DNA from 2 places in the Paenibacillus sp. SEL3 genome. Region 2 is predicted to be linked to the other one. Evidence: riboswitches for the same ligand, from Rfam matches in the RefSeq annotation. Region 2 holds a riboswitch; the other holds the start of a gene.

Region 1 (5,217 bases), 650 kb from region 2:
CTGTGTCACGGCTGAAATCACCGCCACACCATCTGCACCTGCACGTGCGACTTCCTCAACACGGTCGACTGTAATACCTCCGATTCCAACAATCGGCACATCAATTCCCGCTTTACGCATCTCATATAAAATTGCTGGCCCATGTACAGCATGGGCATCATCCTTCGAGAGGGTAGGATAGATTGGCCCGACGCCGAGATAATCAGCACCTTGCAGAATGGCTCGACGTGCTTCCTCAATGGTATGGGCAGAGACGCCTAGAATTCGATTTCCGATTCGCTCGCGGACGGTTTCGGCGGATTCATCATCCTGACCGATGTGAACACCGTCGGCGTCGAGTTCAAGAGCCAGCTCCACATCGTCATTGATGATGAAGGGGACACCAGCATCGCAGCACAGGTTCTGTAGCTGGCGCGCAAGTTCGAACATAGGGACGCCCGTTAACGCGCCATAGCCCTTTTCCCGGAACTGGACCATAGTTGCACCGCCAGCCAGAGCCTCCTGCACGACCCAGCCTGGTTCCGCGAGGCAATTCACGCTTCCAAGCACCAGGTACATCTGTAGCTGGCGGCGCATCACCTCGGGCAACATTCTGCCGCTCATAGAAGCATCTCCTGACGACGACGGAAGGCCCAATGATTGGTGGGCCCATGTCCCTGTCCAAGCTGCAAAGATTCCTCAATCGCCGCCTGGATGAAGGCTTTGCCATTCGAGATAGCCTCCGGTACAGACATCCCTTTCCCTAATTCTGCGGTAATCGCTGCCGAGAAGGTGCACCCAGTTCCGTGTGTATGGACAGTCCGTACTCGCTTGCCGCTCAGCTCTGTAAAGGCGGTTCCGTCAAAGAGCAGGTCAACAATCTGTCCGCTGCTCTCGCTCTCGTCAGCGTGGCCACCCTTGATCACAACGAATTCTGATCCCATACTGCTAATATGTCTTGCAGCCTCGCGGCGATCCTCCATCGTACGGATGCTGATCCCTGTCAGGGCTTCCGCCTCCGGAATATTTGGTGTAACGACCAGGGCCAAGGGGAGCAGTTCGTCCTTCAAAGCCTGCACCGCCTCCAGTTGCAGCAGTTCAGCGCCTCCCTTGGCAATCATCACGGGATCGACGACGACTTTTTTCCAGCCGAACTTTCGGATCTGCTCGCTCACAAGACGGATGATACCCGCATTAAACAGCATGCCAGTCTTCAGGGCATCCACTCCAAGATCTGATCCTACAGCTTCGATCTGTTCCGCTGTTGCTTCCTGTGGCAGTGGATATACGCCGTGAACCCCCAAGGTGTTCTGTACAGTAATGGCCGTAATAGCTGACATGCCGTATACGCCAAGCTCTTGAAAGGTTTTGAGATCGGCTTGAATTCCGGCCCCGCCGCCACTGTCCGAGCCGGCAATCGTCAGTGCTCTGGGTACACGAGTGTCTGTCATCGCGCACCACCTGCTGTAGTTGTTCCGGCTTCACGGACAGTGACATGCCCCTCCAGCGAACCAGTATGTAGTTTGGCGAGCTCGTCGAGAAAGGCAATCTGGAAGCTGCCTGGCCCTAGCTCTGCGGTACGTGCTGCGGCTCGGGAAGCTGCTGCACTGTAAAATGCCAAGCCTGCTGTACCTGCGAGCAGCAGGTTGGGTTCAACAGCTGCAAAGGCACCTAACACAGAGGTCAGCAGGCAGCCTGCTCCGGTTACCTTCGTGAGCAGCGCGTCTCCGCCGCTTATCATTCGTGCTTCGGCCCCATCGGTGATGACGTCTTCTTTTCCAGTGATGACAACCATTGTATTGAGCGCTCGAGCAGCCCGAATTGCCAGATCGACATGGCCGCTGTCAGCACTGTCACCAGCATCTACGCCTTTAATCTCACGCGCTTCTCCGACAAGATGGGCAACTTCGGCTGCGTTGCCCCGTACCAATGAGATTTTGACTTTACTCAGGATTCGCAGTGCCGATTCAGTTCTAAAGCTCGTTGCTCCCGCACCGACCGGGTCTAGCAGGACCGGAACACCGTGTGCATTCGCCGATTGTCCAGCAATGATCATGGCATCCACCAGTTCGCGGTTCAGCGTACCGATGTTTAACACGACGGCGCCTGCTATTTTGGCCATATCTGCTACTTCCTCGGGTGCATAGGCCATCACTGGGGAGGCTCCCAATGCATACAGGCCGTTGGCGGTAAAGTTGGTGACTACCACATTGGTGATATTGTGAACGAGGGGTTTGCTATTTTGTACCTTCGTTAGGAGATCCGAATAACTTTTTTCCCATGTACTCATCATGATTATCCTCTCTATAGTTGGTGGTTCAACAGGACATTAACCGTACTTCACGCATCGAATTGACAGGCTGACTATTCCAAGACCGCTGCCTGCATCTGGACCGGCCATTCTTCCTGCTTATAAGCCATGTCCCAGAACTTATATTCCAGCTGGCAGCTCAGTATAAAATGCTCAATCATCCGCTCCCGCTCAGCAGCCGTTGCCCCTTCCGCCCAAGCATCTACACGTTCTCGGAACTTGAGTGTTGTATCATCAAGCTGGTCTCCATAGAAGCCCATCCATTCATAGAACGGATGGGACTTATCCGGCTTTACTTCATCTAGCAGCCTGCGGCCAATCTCGGCATACGTCCACATACATGGCAGCAGCACAGCCAAGATCTCGCCCAGGTTGCCCTCATGCGCAACCGTCAGCATGTGCCGGATATAGTGATGAGCCGACGGAGCGAGCGAATATCCCTGCAATTCTTCATAGGTCACCCCTGCGACAGCACAGAAATTTTGATGCGGGTGAACCTCGCTGTGGAGAATAAAAGAGATTTGTTCATTAAATACAGCCATGTCCTCCCGATTCGTGCATTTGGAGATTGCGATGCCGTATATCCGCATGTAGGCGTTCAAATATTCAAAGTCCTGTTTTACATAGTGAATCAGCTGTCCCCTTGTCAAACTTCCTTCAGCAATACCTCTCACAAAGGGATGCTCAAAAATCGCTTGAAAAATGCCGTCCGCCTGCCGACGGAGTTCTTGTGTAAAACTCAATTTCGCCACCTCCATAAAATTGAAGAGCAAGAAGTCCTGTAAGAATATAATTCCGGAACAACGCTAAAAAGCCGCCCCAGAAAAATGGAGCGGCTTCAACAATAGGCCCAATACGCAAAAAACGCTTGAAACCTTATATACGAAGGCTCCACTTTCCTACGCTAGTACGAACTAGATCAGGTTCAAAGGGTCCAAGATACGTTCTTGTCTCAGCCATAGCGGCTCCCCTAGTGGACTTCTATTCTTTTGACTATTACTGTACATACGTTCATACGCTATGTCAAACATGTCTATCTGGTCAAGGGCCAAACGACAGAGCTGAAGTTCGCTTCCGAGAGGGAAAAAGGCGCTGGAGAAGATCAGTTCCGTCTACACGAAGGAATTCGCGGCAGGCTCCAATGTCTAAATAATCAGCATTTATACCAATAGAGAAATCAGTACTGGGAGTGTAACGAGCGATATGACAGCACTGATGACAAAGGAGGAGGCTGTTTCTGATTCCAGGCTTTCAAAACGGGTGGCGATCATAGCAGCGACTGCTGAACCCGGGAAGGAAACGAGCAGAACTGCCTTCACAGTATCTGCAGACGACAGACCGCATAGGTAGGCGATCAGCAGCATTAATAAAGGCTGTACAATTGTTTTTAACAGTGCGATGGCAAAGGCACTTACACTAAAACTAATGTTGCGTACGCCAATGGTCACTCCGACAGCGAATAAAGCGGCCCCGGACGTAATGTCTCCGATTTGATTCAACGATTTGTTCAACAAATCCGGTGAATGGAAGCCGAACAAGGTCAAAATTACACCAATCAGTGGAACCAGCGCCAGCGGTTCTTTTAATCCATGAAGAATGGAGTCCCAGATTAACCTTCCGAGGTGACCGTTCCGTTCTTTGCCTGAATTCCTGCTGGCTACGGTAGCTATAATGGTAGCCGCCGGGTCAAGGACGGCATTGACTACGATCCCGGTAAGCGCAATCGGAATGGCGACAGCAGCGGAACCGTAGATGGCTCCAAGCACAGGAATACCCATAAAAGCAAAGGTAGGCTGTGCCGAGTTCAAAGCAAACATGGCGGCATCCTTCACTGACTGCTTCCCCGCAAAGCGGGACAGTAGAAGGAGAACGGCAAAAAAGCCGACAATGCCAATGAACAGTGCCAGCAGGAATGGCCATTGCTCGATGAGTGCTTTCCTGTCCGTTGTCGTGATACCGATGAATAGATGCGCAGGCAGTGCAAATTTGGTAACGAGCGCATTTAAGGCCTTGGAGGAAGAGGCATCAAAGCTTTTGTAATGCCCCGCTAACCACCCTAAAATAATAACGAAAAAAATCGGCACCAAAATGTACAAGATATGTCCGACACTCATAGATTGATTCTCCTTGCTTGAACTGACGTATTCTGCCTGTCTGAACAAGGCAATCCCTTTCCTAAATGGAGCATTAGTGAGGGTGATGTATTACGCTTTCCACTGCTTTGACCTTGACATATTCCGGTTTCCACATTGCATCCCGTATAGCTTGTTCAACATCTGAAATGTGTGCCTGAGCTACCTGATCCTGAATCGCTGCTTTCGCTACCGCAACCGCAACAACGTACGAAACATCACGTAATTTTTGGATATGAGGGAGCAACGCACCGCCAGGCTTATTCGAATCTACGCCATTGGCAACGGCATCTGCTGCGGCTGTAAACATCGCAGGGGTAATCCTTTTGGCTTTAACCACAATCGCACCCAGACCCAGTCCCGGGAACACAAAGGCATTGTTCGCCTGTCCAATTTCAAATTTCGTACCGTTATAAGTGACGGGGTCAAAAGGGCTTCCGGTAGCAATTAATGCCTTGCCATCGGTCCACCGTATTAGATCCTCAGGTATAGCTTCTGCAAGATTTGTAGGATTGGACATGGGCATAATGATCGGGCGTTCTACATGCTTCGCCATCTCTTTGATGATCTCTTCAGAAAAGGCACCTGCTACTCCAGAAGTTCCGATTAATAGGGTAGGCTTCACCTGACGGATGACCTCCAGCAGCGGTATTTTGCCGTCATCCGACCGCGTCCATGAGCTGACTTCCTCTTTTTTACGTACATACGGTTTCTGATATTCCAGTACATCTTCCATATCGTCCGTTAACAGCCCACGGTAATCAAAGGCCCAAAAGGACTGGAATGAATCTTCCG
Region 2 (5,217 bases):
CGACAACCTAAGAAGACGATCTGATTAATCAGATCGTCTTCTGCTGGGTATGAAACGAGAAATTATTTAGTCAATCGAAACAATTTGCTATGATCCATCTTTATCTTTTATTAAATGATTTTTGGGACATCTCTCGATTTTTGATGCCTAGCACTACCTTTTTCTTTAATTCCTTGACCGCGCCTCTAACCTGCTCTGTCTGTGTCACGGCTGAAATCACCGCCACACCATCTGCACCTGCACGTGCGACTTCCTCAACACGGTCGACTGTAATACCTCCGATTCCAACAATCGGCACATCAATTCCCGCTTTACGCATCTCATATAAAATTGCTGGCCCATGTACAGCATGGGCATCATCCTTCGAGAGGGTAGGATAGATTGGCCCGACGCCGAGATAATCAGCACCTTGCAGAATGGCTCGACGTGCTTCCTCAATGGTATGGGCAGAGACGCCTAGAATTCGATTTCCGATTCGCTCGCGGACGGTTTCGGCGGATTCATCATCCTGACCGATGTGAACACCGTCGGCGTCGAGTTCAAGAGCCAGCTCCACATCGTCATTGATGATGAAGGGGACACCAGCATCGCAGCACAGGTTCTGTAGCTGGCGCGCAAGTTCGAACATAGGGACGCCCGTTAACGCGCCATAGCCCTTTTCCCGGAACTGGACCATAGTTGCACCGCCAGCCAGAGCCTCCTGCACGACCCAGCCTGGTTCCGCGAGGCAATTCACGCTTCCAAGCACCAGGTACATCTGTAGCTGGCGGCGCATCACCTCGGGCAACATTCTGCCGCTCATAGAAGCATCTCCTGACGACGACGGAAGGCCCAATGATTGGTGGGCCCATGTCCCTGTCCAAGCTGCAAAGATTCCTCAATCGCCGCCTGGATGAAGGCTTTGCCATTCGAGATAGCCTCCGGTACAGACATCCCTTTCCCTAATTCTGCGGTAATCGCTGCCGAGAAGGTGCACCCAGTTCCGTGTGTATGGACAGTCCGTACTCGCTTGCCGCTCAGCTCTGTAAAGGCGGTTCCGTCAAAGAGCAGGTCAACAATCTGTCCGCTGCTCTCGCTCTCGTCAGCGTGGCCACCCTTGATCACAACGAATTCTGATCCCATACTGCTAATATGTCTTGCAGCCTCGCGGCGATCCTCCATCGTACGGATGCTGATCCCTGTCAGGGCTTCCGCCTCCGGAATATTTGGTGTAACGACCAGGGCCAAGGGGAGCAGTTCGTCCTTCAAAGCCTGCACCGCCTCCAGTTGCAGCAGTTCAGCGCCTCCCTTGGCAATCATCACGGGATCGACGACGACTTTTTTCCAGCCGAACTTTCGGATCTGCTCGCTCACAAGACGGATGATACCCGCATTAAACAGCATGCCAGTCTTCAGGGCATCCACTCCAAGATCTGATCCTACAGCTTCGATCTGTTCCGCTGTTGCTTCCTGTGGCAGTGGATATACGCCGTGAACCCCCAAGGTGTTCTGTACAGTAATGGCCGTAATAGCTGACATGCCGTATACGCCAAGCTCTTGAAAGGTTTTGAGATCGGCTTGAATTCCGGCCCCGCCGCCACTGTCCGAGCCGGCAATCGTCAGTGCTCTGGGTACACGAGTGTCTGTCATCGCGCACCACCTGCTGTAGTTGTTCCGGCTTCACGGACAGTGACATGCCCCTCCAGCGAACCAGTATGTAGTTTGGCGAGCTCGTCGAGAAAGGCAATCTGGAAGCTGCCTGGCCCTAGCTCTGCGGTACGTGCTGCGGCTCGGGAAGCTGCTGCACTGTAAAATGCCAAGCCTGCTGTACCTGCGAGCAGCAGGTTGGGTTCAACAGCTGCAAAGGCACCTAACACAGAGGTCAGCAGGCAGCCTGCTCCGGTTACCTTCGTGAGCAGCGCGTCTCCGCCGCTTATCATTCGTGCTTCGGCCCCATCGGTGATGACGTCTTCTTTTCCAGTGATGACAACCATTGTATTGAGCGCTCGAGCAGCCCGAATTGCCAGATCGACATGGCCGCTGTCAGCACTGTCACCAGCATCTACGCCTTTAATCTCACGCGCTTCTCCGACAAGATGGGCAACTTCGGCTGCGTTGCCCCGTACCAATGAGATTTTGACTTTACTCAGGATTCGCAGTGCCGATTCAGTTCTAAAGCTCGTTGCTCCCGCACCGACCGGGTCTAGCAGGACCGGAACACCGTGTGCATTCGCCGATTGTCCAGCAATGATCATGGCATCCACCAGTTCGCGGTTCAGCGTACCGATGTTTAACACGACGGCGCCTGCTATTTTGGCCATATCTGCTACTTCCTCGGGTGCATAGGCCATCACTGGGGAGGCTCCCAATGCATACAGGCCGTTGGCGGTAAAGTTGGTGACTACCACATTGGTGATATTGTGAACGAGGGGTTTGCTATTTTGTACCTTCGTTAGGAGATCCGAATAACTTTTTTCCCATGTACTCATCATGATTATCCTCTCTATAGTTGGTGGTTCAACAGGACATTAACCGTACTTCACGCATCGAATTGACAGGCTGACTATTCCAAGACCGCTGCCTGCATCTGGACCGGCCATTCTTCCTGCTTATAAGCCATGTCCCAGAACTTATATTCCAGCTGGCAGCTCAGTATAAAATGCTCAATCATCCGCTCCCGCTCAGCAGCCGTTGCCCCTTCCGCCCAAGCATCTACACGTTCTCGGAACTTGAGTGTTGTATCATCAAGCTGGTCTCCATAGAAGCCCATCCATTCATAGAACGGATGGGACTTATCCGGCTTTACTTCATCTAGCAGCCTGCGGCCAATCTCGGCATACGTCCACATACATGGCAGCAGCACAGCCAAGATCTCGCCCAGGTTGCCCTCATGCGCAACCGTCAGCATGTGCCGGATATAGTGATGAGCCGACGGAGCGAGCGAATATCCCTGCAATTCTTCATAGGTCACCCCTGCGACAGCACAGAAATTTTGATGCGGGTGAACCTCGCTGTGGAGAATAAAAGAGATTTGTTCATTAAATACAGCCATGTCCTCCCGATTCGTGCATTTGGAGATTGCGATGCCGTATATCCGCATGTAGGCGTTCAAATATTCAAAGTCCTGTTTTACATAGTGAATCAGCTGTCCCCTTGTCAAACTTCCTTCAGCAATACCTCTCACAAAGGGATGCTCAAAAATCGCTTGAAAAATGCCGTCCGCCTGCCGACGGAGTTCTTGTGTAAAACTCAATTTCGCCACCTCCATAAAATTGAAGAGCAAGAAGTCCTGTAAGAATATAATTCCGGAACAACGCTAAAAAGCCGCCCCAGAAAAATGGAGCGGCTTCAACAATAGGCCCAATACGCAAAAAACGCTTGAAACCTTATATACGAAGGCTCCACTTTCCTACGCTAGTACGAACTAGATCAGGTTCAAAGGGTCCAAGATACGTTCTTGTCTCAGCCATAGCGGCTCCCCTAGTGGACTTCTATTCTTTTGACTATTACTGTACATACGTTCATACGCTATGTCAAACATGTCTATCTGGTCAAGGGCCAAACGACAGAGCTGAAGTTCGCTTCCGAGAGGGAAAAAGGCGCTGGAGAAGATCAGTTCCGTCTACACGAAGGAATTCGCGGCAGGCTCCAATGTCTAAATAATCAGCATTTATACCAATAGAGAAATCAGTACTGGGAGTGTAACGAGCGATATGACAGCACTGATGACAAAGGAGGAGGCTGTTTCTGATTCCAGGCTTTCAAAACGGGTGGCGATCATAGCAGCGACTGCTGAACCCGGGAAGGAAACGAGCAGAACTGCCTTCACAGTATCTGCAGACGACAGACCGCATAGGTAGGCGATCAGCAGCATTAATAAAGGCTGTACAATTGTTTTTAACAGTGCGATGGCAAAGGCACTTACACTAAAACTAATGTTGCGTACGCCAATGGTCACTCCGACAGCGAATAAAGCGGCCCCGGACGTAATGTCTCCGATTTGATTCAACGATTTGTTCAACAAATCCGGTGAATGGAAGCCGAACAAGGTCAAAATTACACCAATCAGTGGAACCAGCGCCAGCGGTTCTTTTAATCCATGAAGAATGGAGTCCCAGATTAACCTTCCGAGGTGACCGTTCCGTTCTTTGCCTGAATTCCTGCTGGCTACGGTAGCTATAATGGTAGCCGCCGGGTCAAGGACGGCATTGACTACGATCCCGGTAAGCGCAATCGGAATGGCGACAGCAGCGGAACCGTAGATGGCTCCAAGCACAGGAATACCCATAAAAGCAAAGGTAGGCTGTGCCGAGTTCAAAGCAAACATGGCGGCATCCTTCACTGACTGCTTCCCCGCAAAGCGGGACAGTAGAAGGAGAACGGCAAAAAAGCCGACAATGCCAATGAACAGTGCCAGCAGGAATGGCCATTGCTCGATGAGTGCTTTCCTGTCCGTTGTCGTGATACCGATGAATAGATGCGCAGGCAGTGCAAATTTGGTAACGAGCGCATTTAAGGCCTTGGAGGAAGAGGCATCAAAGCTTTTGTAATGCCCCGCTAACCACCCTAAAATAATAACGAAAAAAATCGGCACCAAAATGTACAAGATATGTCCGACACTCATAGATTGATTCTCCTTGCTTGAACTGACGTATTCTGCCTGTCTGAACAAGGCAATCCCTTTCCTAAATGGAGCATTAGTGAGGGTGATGTATTACGCTTTCCACTGCTTTGACCTTGACATATTCCGGTTTCCACATTGCATCCCGTATAGCTTGTTCAACATCTGAAATGTGTGCCTGAGCTACCTGATCCTGAATCGCTGCTTTCGCTACCGCAACCGCAACAACGTACGAAACATCACGTAATTTTTGGATATGAGGGAGCAACGCACCGCCAGGCTTATTCGAATCTACGCCATTGGCAACGGCATCTGCTGCGGCTGTAAACATCGCAGGGGTAATCCTTTTGGCTTTAACCACAATCGCACCCAGACCCAGTCCCGGGAACACAAAGGCATTGTTCGCCTGTCCAATTTCAAATTTCGTACCGTTATAAGTGACGGGGTCAAAAGGGCTTCCGGTAGCAATTAATGCCTTGCCATCGGTCCACCGTATTAGATCCTCAGGTATAGCTTCTGCAAGATTTGTAGGATTGGACATGGGCATAATGATCGGGCGTTCTACATGCTTCGCCATCTCTTTGATGATCTCTTCAGAAAAGGCACCTGCTACTCCA

Evidence for each region. A riboswitch is a leader RNA that binds a small molecule or an ion and turns the genes downstream of it on or off. The one in region 2 is predicted to bind thiamine pyrophosphate.
Region 1: linked by a shared signal. The riboswitch ahead of tenA (thiaminase II) and the one ahead of tenA (thiaminase II) in region 2 are both predicted to bind thiamine pyrophosphate.

What each region holds. Positions count from the first base shown of each region.
Region 1 covers NZ_CM137725.1:1,837,084-1,842,300, reverse strand. The annotation lists gene thiE (thiamine phosphate synthase) at 1-603, opposite strand, end outside; gene thiD (bifunctional hydroxymethylpyrimidine kinase/phosphomethylpyrimidine kinase) at 600-1,430, opposite strand; gene thiM (hydroxyethylthiazole kinase) at 1,427-2,269, opposite strand; gene tenA (thiaminase II) at 2,344-3,033, opposite strand; TPP riboswitch at 3,170-3,272, opposite strand; gene ACYCS5_RS08550 (AEC family transporter) at 3,451-4,404, opposite strand; gene ACYCS5_RS08545 (NAD-dependent malic enzyme) at 4,478-5,217, opposite strand, start outside.
Region 2 covers NZ_CM137725.1:1,185,821-1,191,037, reverse strand. The annotation lists gene thiE (thiamine phosphate synthase) at 101-802, opposite strand; gene thiD (bifunctional hydroxymethylpyrimidine kinase/phosphomethylpyrimidine kinase) at 799-1,629, opposite strand; gene thiM (hydroxyethylthiazole kinase) at 1,626-2,468, opposite strand; gene tenA (thiaminase II) at 2,543-3,232, opposite strand; TPP riboswitch at 3,369-3,471, opposite strand; gene ACYCS5_RS05575 (AEC family transporter) at 3,650-4,603, opposite strand; gene ACYCS5_RS05570 (NAD-dependent malic enzyme) at 4,677-5,217, opposite strand, start outside.